DNA from 4 places in the Streptomyces sp. NPDC028298 genome. Region 1 is predicted to be linked to each of the others. Evidence: riboswitches for the same ligand, from Rfam matches in the RefSeq annotation. Region 1 holds a riboswitch; each other region holds the start of a gene.
The links. Region 1 has a riboswitch for cyclic di-AMP ahead of ACZ4TO_RS15755 (C40 family peptidase). Riboswitches for the same ligand answer to the same signal wherever they lie in the genome.

Region 1 (4,399 bases):
CCCGCACGGCACCCTCGGCCACCTTCCCGTCCGGGCATGCCGCCGTTTCTGCTCTCAGCAGGGCCCTCTTCCACAGAGACGTACGTCCTGTACATTTTTTACAGACGTCGATCTGAGGAGGCGCGCCATGGACAGCCCGTCCGCCCGCTATGTCCTGCCCGAGTTCACGGAACGCACGAGCGCGGGACACCGGACCCTGGACCCGTACGCGAAGCTGCTCAGCGAGCGGATCGTGTTCCTCGGGACGCCGATCGACGACACGTCGGCGAACGACGTGACGGCCCAGTTCATGTACCTCGAACACCAGGCGCCCGAGCAGGACATCTCGCTGTACATCAACTCCCCCGGCGGCTCCTTCGCCGCGATGACCGCGATCTACGACACGATGCGGTTCGTCACCTGCGACGTCGAGACGGTCTGCCTGGGCCGGGCGGCCTCGGCCGCGGCCGTACTGGTGGCGGGCGGCACTCCGGGCAAGCGGCTCGCACTGCCGGGGGCCCGCTTCCTGCTCCACCAGCCGTCGGCGGCCGAGCCGCTCCAGGGCCAGGCGAGCGACCTGCTCATCCAGGCCGAGGAGTTGCTGCGGACCCGTCGGACGCTGGAGGAGATGCTCGGGCGCCACACGGGCCGGAGTCCGGAGCAGGTCGCGGCGGACATCGAGCGCGACAGGATCCTCGACGCGCCGGAGGCCCTGGCCTACGGGCTGATCGACCGGATCGTCCCGAGCCGCAGGTCCGCGCTCGACACGCCCGGCGCGAGGTGAGCGGCCGATGATCCCGGACCTTCCCCCGCTGCCCGCGCTGACCCGCGCGGAGGCCGAACTCATCGACCGCTATCTCGACGTCGTCGACCTCCTCGGCCGGATCAACCCCTCCCGCCCCGGAGACACCTATCGCGGCCTGAGGGCGGCTCAGGCACTGGTCGGCAAGGCGGAGGCCCTGCGGGACGCGCTCACGCTGATGCATCAGCGGGGCGAGAGCGAGGTGCACGCCCCGACGCTGGCGCAGGCCCTGCGGGTGCTCGGCGGAGAGCGGCGGGCGGCCCGGGTCACGGTGCCTCCCGAGTCCGGAAGTTGACGGACCCCCACCGACGGGCCGGCCCGCGCCGAAGCGGCATGACGTCCGGACCACGACTCAAACGGACCGGATGGTGTACCCCCTGACGGCGTATTCATCGGTCCCTTCCCTGACCCCTCCGAGTTGCGCAACACGCTGAGTCCGGACGCCGGATGGGCCCCGTCGTCGCAGGTGCGGGCCTCATCGCCGTCCCCAACACGTGCTCGAACGGAGGGGTGTTCACTCGAACAGTCGAGTGGTGAGTAAGCCCACAAAACACCGGTTCCGCTCGGATTTTCCGACTCTGATGAGTGAAGATCCCTTCCGACGACAAGCCCCCGCCACAGCGGCGGGGCGGTCCGGGCGGACGCCGAGTCCTGCCGCCGCCCGGATGCCCGGTCGACAGGAGTGGATCGGCAGGAGTGGAGGACCCAGCTAGACGGGTCGCCGGAACAGTTCCGGGCGGCCCTTGGGGTGAAGCCGCAGCAGCGGCCGGGCAACTTCGCCAGCCCGAATCCGACAGGTCATCCTTCACAGGCGGCTGACGAAGGGTTGCGCATGACTGCGCTCAATCGTGTCCCGTCGCTGTGGACCCGGGCCGGTACGGCCTCGGCGCTCACACTTGCCGCCGTCGGCGGCAGCCTGGTGGTTCCCGGTGTCGCACCAGACGCCGAGGCGGCCACCGTCGCGACGCGGGCACTCCAGGTCGCGGCGTCGAAGCACGGCTCCCCCTACCAGTGGGGCGCCACCGGACCGCACCGCTTCGACTGCTCGGGGCTCACGCTCTACTCGTACAAGAAGGCGGGCAAGAAGCTGCCTCGTACGGCCGCGGCCCAGTACAACAAGACGCACCATGTCTCGGCCTCGCACCGCAAGGCCGGTGACCTCGTGTTCTTCCACTCGGGCCGGAACGTGTACCACGTCGGCATCTACGCCGGTAAGGGAAAGATCTGGCACTCCCCGAAGACCGGGGAAGTGGTGAAGCTCCAGAAGATCTGGACGAGAAGCGTCTGGTACGGCAGGGTCGGCTGACCCTTTCGCCCGGGGCGGCGGACCCTCGCCGCCCCGGCGCGAGCGCCCTCAGGGCCGCCGTGACGCCCTCCCGGCCCCTCGCGGGCCGACCGGGGCCGGGGGCGGCCCCTGTGGGCCGACCATGGCCGCCGCGGCTTTCACGGGGCCACTGACGACCGCCGCGCCCTCAATGCCACTGCCGACCGCCGCGGCCTCAATGGGCCGCTGACGACCGCCGCCGCCCCAAGGGCCATGACGACCGGTCGCCTCGGGGCGGCGCCCCTCAGGGCTCCTGGGGCGGCCACCCGGCCGGCACCGGCTGGACGGGCACCGTCCACGGGAGCTCGATGGAGACCGTCTTGCCGCCCTCCCGGGTCGGTACGACGGTGAGCCTGCCGCCGCATTCGGCGGTGAGCCAACGGATGATCACCATGCCGCGGCCGTTGTCCTGCTGGACGGCCGCGGGCAGCCGCTTCGGAAAGCGCGGATGGCTGTCGGTGACCCCGATAAGCAGCCGCTCCTCCCGGTCGAGACGCACGCCGACCGTGAAGGTGGGCGACTGCCCGAACGTGTGCTGCACGGCGTTGGTCGCCAGTTCCGACACGATCAGCCGCACGGTCTCGGCGACGTCGCAGTCCCCCGGCAGGCCCCATTCGGACAGCACTTCGGCGACGAAATTTCGGGCCACGGAAACCGAGACCGGTTCGCTCGGCAGGGTGACGGATGCTTCCTGATGGTCTGCCATGGCGACGTTCGTCCCTTTCCCACGGGACCGGAGCCCGACACCGAGCGGATGGTTCGAGTACGGTCCCGGACTGGTGCTTGCGCCAGACTGCCATTACCGGGCCGGTCGCGGGTGCGATCCACCGAGTAATGCATATATCTGTCGCTCGATGCGGTGAACTCTGCGTCGGCAGAGCGTATTCGGACGACTTGGAAGGAGTAAGGAGAACAGCCATGCAGCACGGTCCCGCGGTGCGCCGCCGCAAGCTCGGAGCCGAACTGCGCGCGCTGCGCGCGGGCACGGGGCTCACGAGCGGGGAGGCGGCCCGCCTGCTCGGCTGGCACCAGTCGAAGGTGAGCCGCATCGAAACCGGCACCAGCGGGGTGAAACCGGCCGATGTGGAACGCCTGTTGCACGCGTACGGCGTCGAGGATCCCGAACTGCGCCGGCTCCTGGTCGTGTTGGCGGGCTCCGAGGTCAACGGCCGCCACCACTGGTGGCACGCGTACCGCGGGGTCCTCCCGCCGGAGTACCGGGACTTCATCAGCCTGGAGTCCGGCGCCAGCGCGATGCGCACCCTGGAGACCTCCGTCGTGCCCGGTCTGCTGCAGACACCGGAGTACGCCCGCGCGGTGACGCGGGCCGCCGTGGACGGACTGGAGGAGAGCAAGCTCGACGCCCTGGTCGAAGTGCGTCTGGCCCGGCAGGACGTGCTGCGCTCGGACCCGCCGCTCGAACTGTCCGCCGTCCTGGACGAGGCCGTGCTGCGCCGTGAGGTGGGCGGCCCCGACGTCATGGCACGCCAGCTCCGCCGGCTGCGGGAGGCCGCCGTGCTGCCTCAAGTACGGCTCCAGGTACTGCCGTTCGCGGCCGGCGCGCACATCGGCGTGACCGGCCCTTTCGTTATCTTCTCATTTCCGAACACAACCGATCTGGATGTGGTTGTTCTCGACCACTTGACGAGTAGCCTCTATCTCGAACGGAAAGAAGACCTCCAGGCATACGCCGAGGCCTTCAACGCCCTTCAGTTCCACGCCCTTTCACCCGAGGACTCGTTGGACTACATCGCCTCGATAGGCGACGACACGTAAGGAGGCACGTCATGTCTGCAATGCCTCGGTACGTACCCTCCAGCACTTCGCTGCTCCATGTGCGCTGGCTGCGCAGCAGTCGCAGTACCGGGATGAACAACTGCGTCGAGACCGCACGCCCGGGCACCGGACCCTGGTCCGGAATGGTCGCGGTGCGCGATTCCAAGAACACCGCGGGACCCGCCCTGCTGTTCACCCCGGACGTCTGGGAGGGGTTCATCACCGGGCTGAACTGACCCCGCACGGTTCACCGCTCCACCGCACCACCGGCCGGCCACCCCTGCATCTGTCCGGCCGAACGCTCCACCCGCTCGTCGATCGACCGCTCCACCGGTTCACCGGTTCCGGCTGATCACGTCCACCGCGTGCTCGATCTGCTCCTCGGTGAGGTCCGCGCGGGCCGTCAGTCGCAGCCGCGAAACACCGTCGGGCACCGACGGGGGACGGAAACAGCCGACGGCGAGGCCCGCCTCGCGACAGTCGGCCGCCCATCGCACCGCCCGTTCGGGGGACGGTGC
Region 2 (4,399 bases), on a different contig from region 1:
CTGCTCGAGGCGCTGGACGACGAGTCCATGGAGAACCAGCGCGACGTTGTGAAGAACGAGCGCCGCCAGCGCTACGACAACGTCCCGTACGGCACCGCCTTCGAGAAGCTCACCGCGCTCTCGTACCCCGAGGGCCACCCGTACCACCACACCCCGATCGGGTCGATGGCGGACCTGGACGCGGCCACCCTGGAGGACGCCCGCGCGTTCTTCCGCACCAACTACGCGCCCAACAACGCTGTCCTGTCGGTCGTCGGCGACATCGACCCGGAGCAGACGCTCGCCTGGGTCGAGAAGTACTTCGGCTCCATCCCCGGGCACGACGGCAAGCCCGCCCCGCGGGACGGCTCGCTGCCCGACGTCATCGGCGAGCAGATCCGCGAGGTCGTCGAGGAGGACGTCCCGGCGCGCGCCCTGATGGCCGCCTACCGCCTCCCGGAGGACGGCACGCGCGCGTGCGACGCGGCCGACCTGGCGCTCACCGTCCTCGGCGGCGGCGAGTCCTCCCGGCTCTACAACCGGCTCGTACGCCGTGACCGCACCGCCGTCGCCGCGGGGTTCGGCCTGCTGCGGCTCGCCGGAGCGCCCTCCCTGGGATGGCTGGACGTGAAGACGTCCGGAGACGTCGAGGTCCCGGTCATCGAGGCCGCCGTCGACGAGGAGCTCGCCCGGTTCGCCGAGGAGGGCCCCACGGCAGAGGAAATGGAGCGCGCCCAGGCCCAGTTGGAGCGCGAGTGGCTCGACCGGCTCGGTACCGTCGCAGGCCGCGCCGACGAACTGTGCCGGTACGCCGTCCTGTTCGGCGACCCGCAGCTCGCCCTGACCGCCGTGCAGCGCGTCCTGGACGTCACGGCGGAAGAGGTCCAGGAGGCCGCCAAGGCCCGCCTGCGCCCCGACAACCGCGCGGTGCTCGTCTACGAACCCACCACAGCCGAAGCCGCCGAGGCGGCCGACTCCGCCGACGAGACCGACGAGGAGGCGGCGAAGTGACCGAGCTCGCCACCATGGACTTCCACCCGCGGCCCCAGGCCGGACAGCCGAAGCCGTGGGCGTTCCCCGCCCCCGAGCGCGGCGCCCTGGACAACGGTCTGACCGTGCTGCGCTGCCACCGCCCCGGCCAGCAGGTCGTCGCCGTCGAGGTGATCCTCGCCGCGCCGCTGGACGCCGAGCCGGCGGGCCTGGACGGCATCGCCACGATCATGGCGCGCGCCTTCTCCGAGGGCACCGACAAGCACTCGGCCGAGGACTTCGCCGCCGAGCTGGAGCGCTGCGGCGCCACGCTCGACGCGCACGCCGACCACCCCGGCGTACGCCTGTCCCTCGAAGTGCCCGTCTCGCGTCTGGCCAAGGCCCTCGGCCTGCTCGCCGACGCCCTGCGGGCCCCCGCGTTCGCGGACAGCGAGGTCGAGCGGCTGGTGACCAACCGGCTGGACGAGATCCCGCACGAGACGGCCAACCCGGCCCGTCGTGCGGCCAAGGAGCTCTCCAAGGAACTGTTCCCGGCGACCGCGCGGATGTCGCGCCCCCGCCAGGGCACCGAGGAGACCGTCCGCAACATCGACGCTTCGGGTGTGCGCGCCTTCTACGAGAGGCACGTCCGCCCCGCCACGGCCACCGCGGTCGTCGTCGGCGACCTGACCGGGCTCGACCTCGACGAACTGCTCGCCGACACCCTCGGCTCCTGGACCGGCTCGTCCGCCGAACCGCGTCCCGTGCCGCCGGTGAGCGCCGACGACACCGGCCGCGTGATCATCGTCGACCGCCCCGGAGCCGTCCAGACGCAGCTCCTCATCGGCCGGGTCGGCGCCGACCGGCACGACCGCGTGTGGCCCGCCCAGGTCCTCGGCACCTACTGCCTCGGCGGCACCCTCACCTCGCGCCTGGACCGCGTCCTGCGCGAGGAGAAGGGCTACACCTACGGTGTGCGGGCGTTCGGACAGGTCCTTCGCTCCGCGCCGGACGGCACGGGCGCCGCGATGCTCGCCATCAGCGGTTCGGTCGACACCCCCAACACCGGCCCGGCGCTCGACGACCTGTGGAAGGTGCTGCGCACCCTCGCGGCCGAGGGTCTGACGGACACCGAGCGCGACGTCGCCGTGCAGAACCTGGTGGGTGTCGCGCCCCTGAAGTTCGAGACCGCTGCGGCCGTCGCGAGCACCCTCGCGGACCAGGTCGAGCAGCACCTGCCGGACGACTACCAGGCGACGCTCTACCGGCAACTGGCCGCCACCGGCACCGTGGAGGCCACCGCGGCGGCCGTGAGCGCCTTCCCGACGGACCGTCTGGTGACCGTCCTGGTCGGCGACGCGGCACAGATCGCGGACCCGGTCAGGGCCCTCGGAATCGGTGAAGTCACCGTGGTGGCAGCCGAGTAGGACCCGTGGGACGGAAGAGGGCCCTGACGGCTGAAGAGCCGTCAGGGCCCTTCTCTTTCCGGACTCCGGTCCCAAGATGTCCGTATTCGTACGGCGGTTGCCCTTCTGCCCTGTGGGATGCGTTACAAAAATCGTGATCCGTTTGTTGTTCGAAAGACACCCCGTTTAGCGTCGGGGCGGCTGTTCGTCACGCAGTGCGCCGCGCCCGCGGCACCGGACAGCCATCGCCGAGTCCCCGAGACGCGAGTCAGGGGAGCCGGGGACCCACGCAGTCCCTGGGGTGAATCGGACGCCCTCTTCGGAGGGGGCCCGTAGGAGACCTTCCTGCTCCGAACCCGTCAGCTAACCCGGTAGGCGAGAGGGAAGGAAAGGATCAGCCCCTACATGGCGTTCACCTGTGGCACCGGCAAGCATCGTCGTACGAGCAGCCGGGTGCACAGCACCACCACGACCGCCGTCGGGGTCGCGGCGCTCACCACCACCGGCGTGATCGGAACCCTGGCCGCCCCCGCGTTCGCTGCGGAAGCCTCCGTCGAGCAGACCGGGCTCACCCAGGCCGTCACCCTGAACGACACGGTCGCCGACCAGATCGACGCCCAGGCCTTCGCGCAGCAGCGCGCCGCCGACGAGGCCGCCGCGCGCAAGCAGGCCGAGCAGACCGCGCGCAAGCAGGCCGCGGAGCAGGCATCCAAGCTCCGTGAGGCCAAGGAGCGCGCCGCCCGTGAGGCCGAGCGCAAGCGCCTGAACACGTTCGTCATGCCGATCACGGGTTCGTACGTTTCCACCGGCTACCAGGCCAGCAGCGCCCTCTGGTCCTCCGGCAGCCACACTGGCGTCGACTTCCACGCCGCCTCCGGCACCTCGGTCCACGCCGTCGGCTCCGGCACAGTGGTCACGGCCGGCTGGGGCGGCGCCTACGGCAATCAAGTCGTGATCAAGATGCACGACGGCACGTACACCATGTACGGCCACCTGTCGTCCATCGGGGTGTCCGTGGGGCAGGCCGTCACCCCGGGGCAGCAGATCGGCCTCTCCGGGGACACCGGCAACACCACGGGACCGCACCTCCACTTCGAGGCCCGTACGACCGCCGAGTACGGCTCGGACATCGACCCGGTCGCCTACCTGCGCTCGCACGGCGTCAACGTCTGACGAACGCTTTGCGGCTTCCCCGCCGTTTTCGATGCCCCGGCTCACCGAGCCGGGGCATCGTCGTTTCCGGACGTCGTCTGTCCAAAAAATATCCATGGATTCAGGCCCGCCATCGGAAATTCAGGCTTCCTGCAATAGAGTCACTGAACAAGCGTCAATCGACGGCGTTTCACGGGGATTAAAGCGGAGGTCGGTCATGCGTATTCCGGCACACTCGGTGTGCACGGCGATCCGTGACGACATCGTCGCGGGTGTCTACGAGCGCGGCGGCCGGCTCACCGAGGAACTGCTCGCGCGCCGTTACGGCGTCTCGCGCGTCCCCGTGCGCGAGGCCCTGCGCACGCTGGAGGCCGAGGGCTTCGTGGTCACCCGCCGGCACGCGGGCGCCTGTGTCGCGGAGCCCACGGAGCTGGAGGCGGCGGACCTCCTGGAGATGCGCATGCTGCTGGAGCCGCTGGGGGCCGCGCGGGCCGCACAGCGGCGCACGGAGGCCCATCTCAAGGTGCTGCGGGGTCTGGTCAGGCTGGGGCAGGAGCGCTCCAGGCGAGGCCACAGCGAGGATCTGCGCTCGCTGGGCGGCTGGTTCCACGAGACGCTGGCGCAGGCGTCCGGCAGCCCCGCGCTGACCTCGACGCTCGCCCAGCTCCGCCACAAGATCGCCTGGATGTACTCGGTGGAGGCGCCGGCCGACCCCGCGGAGTCCTGGGCGGAGCACGGCGGCATCGTGGACGCGGTGGCCCGCGGGGACAGTGAGCGGGCCCGCGCGATCACGGCCCTGCACACCGAGCGCGCCAGCGCCGCGCACCGGCTCCGATTCCCCGGAGGCGAGCGGGCGGACCGTGTGAGAACTTCGCAACATCCCGTAAACATGA
Region 3 (4,399 bases), on a different contig from region 1:
TTCCCTACGAGACCACTCACGAGGACGTCCTCGTCCCTCTCTCGGACGGCACCCGTCTGTACGCCCGCATCTGGCGGCCGGTGACCGAGGAGCCCGTACCGGCGCTCCTGGAGTACGTCCCGTACCGCCTGACCGACTGGACGGCCCCGCGCGATCAGCAGCGCCACCCCTGGTACGCCGGGCACGGCTACGCCTCCGTCCGAGTGGACGTGCGCGGGCACGGCAATTCGGAGGGCGTGCCGGGCGACGAGGGGGCCCGGACCGAGACGGACGACGGGGTGGAGGTGGTCTCCTGGCTGGCCGGCCGGCCCTGGTGCAGCGGCCGGGTCGGCATGTTCGGGATCTCGTGGGGCGGCTTCAGCTCCCTCCGTGTCGCGGCCCGCGCGCCCGAGCCGCTCAAGGCTGTCGTCACGGTCTGCTCGACCGACGACCTCTATGACAACGAGACACACCACGCGGGAGGTTCCGTCCTCGCCGTCGACACGCACGCCCGGTCGGCCCGTCTGCTCGCCTTCGCCGCCCGTCCGCCGGACCCAGCGCACGTGGGCGAGGGGATGTGGCGGGACATGTGGGAGAAACGGCTGGAGGCGGTCAGCCCCCGCGCGCACACCTGGCTGGCCCACCAGACCCGGGACGCGTACTGGCGCGAGGGCGGCGTCCGCGAGGAGTACGGAGCCGTCCGCGCGGCGGTCCTCGCGGTCGGCGGCTGGCACGACCCGCACCGCGACACGGTGCTGCGCCTGGTGGAGAACCTGCCGCCGGATCGCGTACGAGGCATCATCGGCCCCTGGTCCCGCCAGTACCCGGACCGGGGCCTGCCGCCGGGACCGGCGATCGGCTTCCTCCAGGAGACGCTGCGCTGGTGGGACCACTGGCTCCGGGACGAGGACACGGACGCGCTCTCCGTCCCCCTTCTGCGCTCGTACGTGATGGACGCGCACCCTCCGGCGACCGTGTACGAGCGGATCCCGGGCCGATGGGTGGGCGACCCCGCCTGGCCCTCACCCTCGGTGACCCCGGTCGCGTACGCGCTCCAGGGCGCCCCGCTGCCGGTGCGCTCCCCGCAGCACACAGGGGTCGACGCGGGCCGGCTCTTCCCCTCGGGCGACGACGCCGACCTGCCGCCGGACCAGCGGGAGGAGGACGCCCGGTCGGCCTGCTTCGAGTTCGAGGTGACGGAGGAGATCTGGGTCCTGGGCCGCCCCCGGGTCACTCTGCGGCTGACGTCCGCGTCGCCCCGGGGCCAGGTGATCGCCCGGCTGTGCGACGTGGCCCCGGACGGGGCGTCCACGCTCGTCACCCGGGGCGTCCTGAACCTGTCGGCGCGCCGGGGCCCCGACCAGGCGGTTCCCTGGCGGCCGGGCGACACGGAGCACGTGGTCCTCGACCTGAACGCCATCGGCTACGCGTTCCCGGCGGGCCACCGCATCCGGCTGGGCGTCTCCTCCGCCTACTGGCCCTGGATCTGGCCGCAGCCGGGCTCGGAGGCCGGCTTCACCCTGGAGCCGGTCGGCAGCGTCCTCGAACTCCCGGTGCGGGCGAGGGAGTCGGACCCCTCGGTCGCCTTCGGAGAACCGGAGGAGGCCGAACCCCTCGGCGTGACCGTCTCGGCGCCCCTGGACGAGCCCCGCCCGCCCCGCCTGGTCCTGCGCGACGTGGCCGCCGGGACCTGGAGCGTGGAGGTGGACCCGGGGCGCGGCGGGACCCGGGTGTTCCCCGACGGCCTCGAATGCACGGAGGAGGCCCGGGAGACGTACACGATCGGCACGTCGGACCCGCTGTCCGCCCGCGCCCGTTCGGTGTGGTCGATCCGGCTCCACCGGCCCGAGCTGCCGTGGGACGCCCGCGTCGAGACGGTCTCCGCCATCGCCTGCGACGCCGAGGACTTCATCACGACCGACGAGCTCGTCTGCAGGAACGGCGACGAGGTCGTCTTCCACCGGACCTGGGAGAAGCGGATCCCGCGCACGGCCGGCTGACCGGGCCCGCCGGGACGGGAGTTGGCCGTCGACGGGGCGAACCCGGTTGGTATTGAGTCCACTTGACTGCGGGCGCCCGCCCCGGTCCGGCGTGCCGGCCTCCACCTGGGACCTGTCGCGTCGACCCGACGCGGCCCGCCGCCCCGCCGCTCCCTACTGTGTCCCGCGCCACAAATCCCGCCGCGCCAGGGGCCGCTCGACGCCTTTCGAGGGTCCCGGGAGCGCCCGCCGACGCAGGCACAATGTCCGAATTGGCCCCTCATGGAGCCTTGGTGCTCTTTGGTCTCGTGAGTTGGGTCACCGGCCAGACACCCCTCCGCCGGGCGCCCCTTATGGATCAACCCGTTTGCGAAAGGCAAGTTGAGGATCCAATTCCGACACAATCGGACTTTTTACCCTCGCCTTAACCAGGCCAAAGCGATCTTCGCGGTCAAATCTCGTCTTGTTTCGGACATGTGCTCTCGCATACGTTCTGGTCGACCCCGGGCGGATCGCCGAATCCTGCCGCCGCCCGGCAACCCATCGACCCACGCACGGCAGGAGCGGGGGAACCACAGGTAAGCCGCCGGTCCGGACACATCCGGAACGGCTTGGGGTGAAGCCGCGCCCAGAGCGCGGCCGGGCATCTCCCGCCCGAACCCGACAGCTCACCTCGCAGGCGTCGGAGAGGACATTTCGCCATGCCCGTACGAGCCAAGCACCGCCGTATGAAGACCAACGTCATCACCCGGGGCATGATCGCCGCCGGAACGGGTGGCATCGCCCTCGCCCTCCCCCTCGTGAGCGCGACCGGCGCCAGCGCCGCCACCCCGGCGCAGGCCCCCCAGGTGGCCAAGACCGCCCACACCGCGGTCGTCCCCAACGTGCAGCTCGTCACCTACAAGGTGGTCGCCGGCGACACCCTGTCCAAGGTGGCGAAGAAGTACCCCAAGAGCGGTGGCTGGAAGAAGCTGTACGCGGCGAACCGCGCGATCATCGGCGACAACCCCGCGATGATCCGTCCGGGCATGAAGCTCACCGTGGGCACGAAGACGCTGAAGTCGACGACCGTCCGCACCACGGCGAACGCGACCGCCGCCGTCGCCAAGTCCAAGACGACCACCGTCACCCAGGCCGTCGCCAAGACGTACACCAACAACCTCGACGGCTGGATCAAGGAATCCCTGGACGTCATGGCCAAGGCCGGCATCCCGGGCAGCTACGACGGCATCTACCGCAACGTGATGCGCGAGTCCTCCGGCAACCCCAACGCCATCAACAACTGGGACTCCAACGCCGCCGCGGGCATCCCCTCCAAGGGCCTGCTCCAGGTGATCGACCCCACGTTCCAGGCGTACCACGTCGCCGGCACGTCGTCGAACATCTACGACCCGGTCGCCAACATCACCGCGGCCTGCAACTACGCGGCCGACAAGTACGGCTCCATCGACAACGTCAACGGCGCCTACTGATCCACCCCGCACCACCCGCTTCACCCGCACCCGCCGACGGCGCCCTCCGGCCCGTCGGCGGGTGCGTCGGTGTCGCTAGAAGCCGAAGAGGCGCTCCAGGACGACCGCGATCCCGTCGTCCTCGTTCGACAAGGTGACCTCGTCGGCCACCGCCTTCAGTTCCGGGTGGGCGTTGGCCATCGCCACCCCCCGGGCCGCCCAGTCGAACATCGGGATGTCGTTGGGCATGTCACCGAAGGCGAGCGTCGCACCCGGCGTGAGCCCGAGATGCGCCGCGGCCAGAGCGAGGCCCGTCGCCTTGGTCACCCCGCATGGCTGGAGTTCGACGGTGCCCGGCCCGGACATGGTGACCGTCGCCAGCGAACCGACCACTCCCCGTGCCGCCGAGGCCAACTCGTCGTCCGACAAAGACGGGTGACGGAGCAACACCTTGCTGATCGGCTCCGCCCAGAGGTCGTCCCGACGCGGCACCCGCACGGCCGGCAGCGTCGGATGCGGCATGACGTACCCCGGCTCGATGAGCGTCAGCCCGTCCACGCCGTCCTGGTCGACCGCCGCGTACAGCAGCCCGACCTCCGCCTCGATCTTGCCGAGCGCCGTCTCCGCCAACTCCCTGTCCAGGGTCACCGACCACAGCATGCGGTCCGTGCCCGCGTCGTAGAGCTGCGCCCCCTGACCGCACACCGCCAGTCCCTCGCCGCCGAGTTCGTCGAGAAGTGGTCGCACGCGCGGTGCCGGTCGGCCCGTGACCACGAGATGCCGGGCACCTGCCCGGGTCACTTTCGCCAACGCGGCGCGTGTCCGGTCGGAGAGTGTGTCGTCGCCGCGCAGCAGCGTTCCGTCCAGGTCAGTGGCGATGAGTGAATATGCAGTCGGAGCGGCCATGATCCGAAGAATACGGATCGAACGACTCAACGGCCCGGCCTGAACCGGACGACGTCCGGTATCCCGTCAGCAACGCCGTTCACC
Region 4 (4,399 bases), on a different contig from region 1:
GCGCCGATGATCTCCTCGACGGGCACTTCCGGCTTGTCGAAGTGCGTGTAGTAGAGGTCGATGTGGTCGGTGCCCAGGCGGCGCAGCGACGCGTCGGCCGCGGCCTTGATGTTGGCACCGGACAGTCCCGGGTACGCGGGGTGCTGGCTGACCTTGGTGGCGACCACGATGTCGGCGCGGTTGCCGCGGCTCTTCAGCCACTTGCCGATGACGGTCTCGGACTCGCCGCCCTCGTTGCCCTCGACCCAGGCGGAGTAGGAGTCGGCCGTGTCGAGGAAGTTGCCTCCGGCGGCGGCGTAGGCGTCGAGCACGGCGAAGGACCGGGTCTCGTCGGCCGTCCAGCCGAAGACGTTGCCCCCGAGGGAGAGCGGGAAGACCTCGAGGTCGGACGAACCGAGCTTGCGAAGGGAAGTCATGTAAGGCGACAACGCCCGTACCGGATGCGTGTATTCCACACTCACCGTTCCGGTGCGTGCCGCCGTCCGCGTCCGGACGGCCGACAGCCCTGACGCCGGGGGGGTTGACGTCAGGGCTGCCGGAGATCGGGGATCAGGGGTTATCGGGGATCAGGGGTTGAGGCCCTTGCTCTGGAGCCAGGCCATCGGGTCGATGCCGGTGGCGGCGCCGCCGGGGTGCACTTCGAGGTGCAGGTGCGGCCCGGTGACGTTGCCCGTCGCGCCCACGCGTCCGATGACGTCACCGGTGGCGACCTTCTGGCCGACGGTGACGCTGATCGACGACTGGTGGCAGAACCAGAGTTCCGTGCCGTCGTCGAGGGTGAGGATCGTGCGGTAGCCGTACGCGCCGGCCCAGCCGGCCTCGGTGATGGTGCCGCTGTGGATCGCCTTGATCAGCGTGCCGGTGGGCGCCGCGAAGTCGAGTCCGGTGTGGTAGCCGGAGGACCACATGGAGCCGGCCTCACCGAAGCGCGAGGTCAGCGTGTACGAGGAGGTCGGCAGCGAGTAGCTCTTGGCGAGCTCGGCGAGGCGCTCGGCCTCGGCCTTCTGCTTGGCCGCCTCCTCCGCCTTCTTCTTCGCGGCGGCTTCCTTGGCCTCGGCCTCGTCCTGCTGCTTGGCGGCGGCCTGTACGGCCTTCTGCGCGGCGGCGGTCTGGGCGGCCTTCTGCGTGGCGGTGTCGGCCTGGTTCTGCTGCGACTGGGCCTGCGCCATGATGCGGTCGCGCAGCGCCTCACCGGCGTCGGAGCTTCCCTGCGCCGTGTCGGCGCTGGTCAGGCCGGCGCTGGTGAGCGGAGTCGTGGAACCCTTGGGGGTGGCGCTGGATCCGCCGTCCGAGATCAGGGCCTTGGCCGACGCGGTGACCGACGACAGGTCGGGCAGTGAGATCGAGACGGGCGCCTTGCCCGGAGCTGCGCTGGCGATGCCGCCACCGCCGACGGCGGCTATGACACCGACGCCGAGAACCGTGGAGCTGCGGGCGAGTCCTCCGCCGCGCTGCTTGCCCGTGCGGTGCCGGCCGCGGACGGGAGCGAGGGAATCCTCGGTGGGGTTCCACTCCTCCCAGGGACCGTCGTCCTTGCCGTAGCCGAAGGTGTGGGCTTCGTTCGGCGCGAACGAGGTTGGCTGAGCGGGCCGGTTGGACGCCACGTGGGCGCACTCCTTTCCTTCCTTGCCGCCTACCGGGTTAGCTGACGGGTTCGGAGCAGGAAGGTCTCCTACGCGCGTACGGCCACCGTGCATCGACGGCGGAATACGCTCGATTCACCCCACGAGTTGGTTCCCCGGTTCCCTTGCGGGATTCGGCGCGTGCGCACGGAGCCGCCTCTTGTGACGGTTGTGACGACCGCGCTGCGTTATCGAACGTTAATAGACCCGGCCACCGAATTCCAAGCCGTTCCGACTGATCATTAACGCCTCTTGGCCAGGACTTTGGGGTCATGAACGATGAAAAACGGGCGAGTTGACCGCGTGCCGCTTGCACGGATTTCCCTGACGGTATGTCAGTCGTTATGCGGAGGGAGACAGTCCCGTCACTGTTCGTGACGCCGGACGGCGAGCAGCGCCAAGTCGTCCGTCAGCGGGCCGCCCGTGTGCTCGCGGGCCGCGTCGAAGAGGGCGGTCAGCAGCGCGTCGGGACCGGGAAAGACCCGTCCGGCCAGCCAGGCGGCCGGATCGAAGAACCTCCCCCGCGCGTCGCGGGCCTCGGACAGTCCGTCGGTGTGCAGGAGCAGCGTCGCCCCGCGCGGAAACCCCTCCCGCAGCGTCGGGGCGGGCAGGCTCCCCAGTTCACTCATCCCCAGGGGCAGCGCGAAGGACTCGGCGGAGAGGGTGCGGAGCGTGCCGTCGGCATGCAGCAGCAGGGGCGGCGGATGGCCGCGGTTGACGACGCGTACGACGTCCTCGCCCGGCGGGATCTCGGCGAGGACGGCGGTCGTGAAACCCTCGACCGCGTCGACGCTGTCGCGCCGGGTGCCCGCCCGCGTCAGCGCCCGCTCCAGGCGCTCCGCGACGCCCTCCAGGGCCGTCTCCCGCTCGGCCGCCTCACCGAACGCACCGACCACCGTCGCGACGGTGGCCACCGCGGTCATCCCCTTGCCGCGTACGTCCCCGACGATCAGCCGCACGCCGTACGGGGAGTCCTGTACGGCGTACAGGTCCCCGCCGATGAACGCGTCCTCCTGCGCCGCCTCGTACCGGGCCGCCACCTCGAGACCGGCGATCAGCGCCTCGGGTTCGGGCAGCACGGCGCGCTGCGCGAACTCGGCGATCTCCCGGACGGAGGCGAGCCGCTCGTCGCCGCGCCGGACGACGCTGTTGATGAGGACGGCGAGGACGGCGGCCATCGCGACGGTGACCACCTCGGTGACCGCGTCGACCTGGAGGACGATGTCGAGCACACAGTGCGTCACGAGCACCGCGCCCACGGCGAGGACGCCGGCGAGAACGGTCCCGCGCAGCGAGAAGAGGGGCGCGGCGACCAGGGGCGCGGCCGCGAACAGGGGGGTCGCGGTGAATTCCGACGGGGTGAAGTAGTCGTAGACGATCCCGGCGGCGACGAGCAGGACGGGCAGGGCCCGGACGAAGGAGCGTGTCCACACGATCCGGCGTGGGTCGGCTCCCGCCGGACCGGGCGAGGGGACGCCCCCGGGCTCGTGGGCGCCGCGGGAGGGCCGGCCGGCCCGGTCATGGAACTGTCCGGTCCGCCGCTCACCTCCTGGCTGCCCCACCCGTCCAGAAGAACCGGTGCGGGGGCGGCGGGCGACCCCTGTGGCCCGACCGGGGGAGCAAGGCTCCGCCGGCCGGAACGGAACCGGACGGGGAATTCGGCGGGACGAAGACCGAGAAAGAGAGAAGGACGAAACACCAAGGGCCGGAACTCGTGAATCCGAGTTCCGGCCCTTGGCCTTCAGTAGCGGGGACAGGATTTGAACCTGCGACCTCTGGGTTATGAGCCCAGCGAGCTACCGAGCTGCTCCACCCCGCGTCGTTAAGACCAGTGTACGCCATCCGCGGGACCCGAAGCACACCCGTTTAAACCAGCCCCTCGCGCGGCGCGGGAGGGGCTCCCTACCGGCCCGCCAGATGCCGGTTGGGGGCCTCGGCGCGGTCCGCGCACTCGGGCAGGACGACGACCTCGGCGCCCGCGGCGGCGAGGAGCCCGTTCCCGTCGGCGTCCGTGACGAAGGTGTCGGGCTCGCGCCAGGCGGTGACGACCCGCCGCACACCGGCGTCGAGGATGAGCCGGGCACAGGGGGCGGGCCGGGAGGCCCGGTGGGCGCACGGTTCCAGGCTGCTGTAGACGGTGGCGCCGGCCAGCCGGGGATCGGCCGGGTCGATCTTGGCGAGGGCGGCCTCCTCGGCGTGCACGACGGGGTCCCCGCCCTCGCGGGAGTGGCCGCGGGCCAGCTCGGTGCCGTCGGCGGCGACCACCACGGCGCCCACGCTGAACGCCGTCTTGGAGGGCGGGCACAGTTCCGCCAGCTCGCAGGCGAGCTCCAGCCATCGGCGGTCGGCGGCGGAGGCGAGCGAGCCGGTGCCGGGCGCGGTGGGGACGTACCGGATGAGGACGACGTCGCCGACGGGCCGGGTCTCCACCAGCCGCATCCGGCCCGGCGGGTACGCCCCGGTCCCGAACAGCCGCGGCGCGTCCGGCTGCCCTACGAAGAGGGGGGCGACGGCGAGCTGCAGTTCGTCGGCGAGCTGCTCGCGCACGAGCTGGGTGTGGACCTTGCCGCCCCCTTCGACCATGAGGCGGCGCACCCCCCGTACGTCGTGAAGGTGTTCCAGCAGCACCCGCCAGTCCAGTGCGGGGCCGGTCGGGACGACGTCGACGCCGACGAGCCCGTCGAGCGCGGCGGCCGCGCGCGGCGCGCCCTCGTCCGTGGTGTAGACGACCTTCGCGCCGCCCGTGTGCCAGAACTGCGCCCGCGGGTCGAGCGCTC

Region 2: linked by a shared signal. The riboswitch ahead of ACZ4TO_RS08040 (M23 family metallopeptidase) and the one ahead of ACZ4TO_RS15755 (C40 family peptidase) in region 1 are both predicted to bind cyclic di-AMP.
Region 3: linked by a shared signal. The riboswitch ahead of ACZ4TO_RS19690 (transglycosylase SLT domain-containing protein) and the one ahead of ACZ4TO_RS15755 (C40 family peptidase) in region 1 are both predicted to bind cyclic di-AMP.
Region 4: linked by a shared signal. The riboswitch ahead of ACZ4TO_RS22745 (M23 family metallopeptidase) and the one ahead of ACZ4TO_RS15755 (C40 family peptidase) in region 1 are both predicted to bind cyclic di-AMP.

What each region holds. Positions count from the first base shown of each region.
Region 1 is NZ_JBVHTL010000003.1:124,936-129,334, reverse strand. Features, by position in the region: gene ACZ4TO_RS15765 (ATP-dependent Clp protease proteolytic subunit) at 128-763, shown strand; gene ACZ4TO_RS15760 (hypothetical protein) at 771-1,076, shown strand; cyclic di-AMP (ydaO/yuaA leader) riboswitch at 1,438-1,610, shown strand; gene ACZ4TO_RS15755 (C40 family peptidase) at 1,614-2,087, shown strand; gene ACZ4TO_RS15750 (ATP-binding protein) at 2,350-2,811, opposite strand; gene ACZ4TO_RS15745 (helix-turn-helix domain-containing protein) at 3,024-3,881, shown strand; gene ACZ4TO_RS15740 (DUF397 domain-containing protein) at 3,893-4,117, shown strand; gene ACZ4TO_RS15735 (8-amino-7-oxononanoate synthase) at 4,217-4,399, opposite strand, start outside.
Region 2 is NZ_JBVHTL010000001.1:1,858,449-1,862,847, reverse strand. Features, by position in the region: gene ACZ4TO_RS08050 (M16 family metallopeptidase) at 1-990, shown strand, start outside; gene ACZ4TO_RS08045 (M16 family metallopeptidase) at 987-2,375, shown strand; cyclic di-AMP (ydaO/yuaA leader) riboswitch at 2,591-2,747, shown strand; gene ACZ4TO_RS08040 (M23 family metallopeptidase) at 2,760-3,527, shown strand; gene ACZ4TO_RS08035 (GntR family transcriptional regulator) at 3,724-4,399, shown strand, end outside.
Region 3 is NZ_JBVHTL010000004.1:157,617-162,015, reverse strand. Features, by position in the region: gene ACZ4TO_RS19695 (CocE/NonD family hydrolase) at 1-1,979, shown strand, start outside; cyclic di-AMP (ydaO/yuaA leader) riboswitch at 2,494-2,655, shown strand; gene ACZ4TO_RS19690 (transglycosylase SLT domain-containing protein) at 2,660-3,430, shown strand; gene ACZ4TO_RS19685 (HAD family hydrolase) at 3,506-4,315, opposite strand.
Region 4 is NZ_JBVHTL010000005.1:23,208-27,606, forward strand. Features, by position in the region: gene ACZ4TO_RS22740 (aldo/keto reductase) at 1-416, opposite strand, end outside; gene ACZ4TO_RS22745 (M23 family metallopeptidase) at 567-1,604, opposite strand; cyclic di-AMP (ydaO/yuaA leader) riboswitch at 1,616-1,772, opposite strand; gene ACZ4TO_RS22750 (PP2C family protein-serine/threonine phosphatase) at 1,988-3,184, opposite strand; tRNA gene ACZ4TO_RS22755 (tRNA-Met) at 3,368-3,441, opposite strand; gene ACZ4TO_RS22760 (dihydrofolate reductase family protein) at 3,525-4,399, opposite strand, start outside.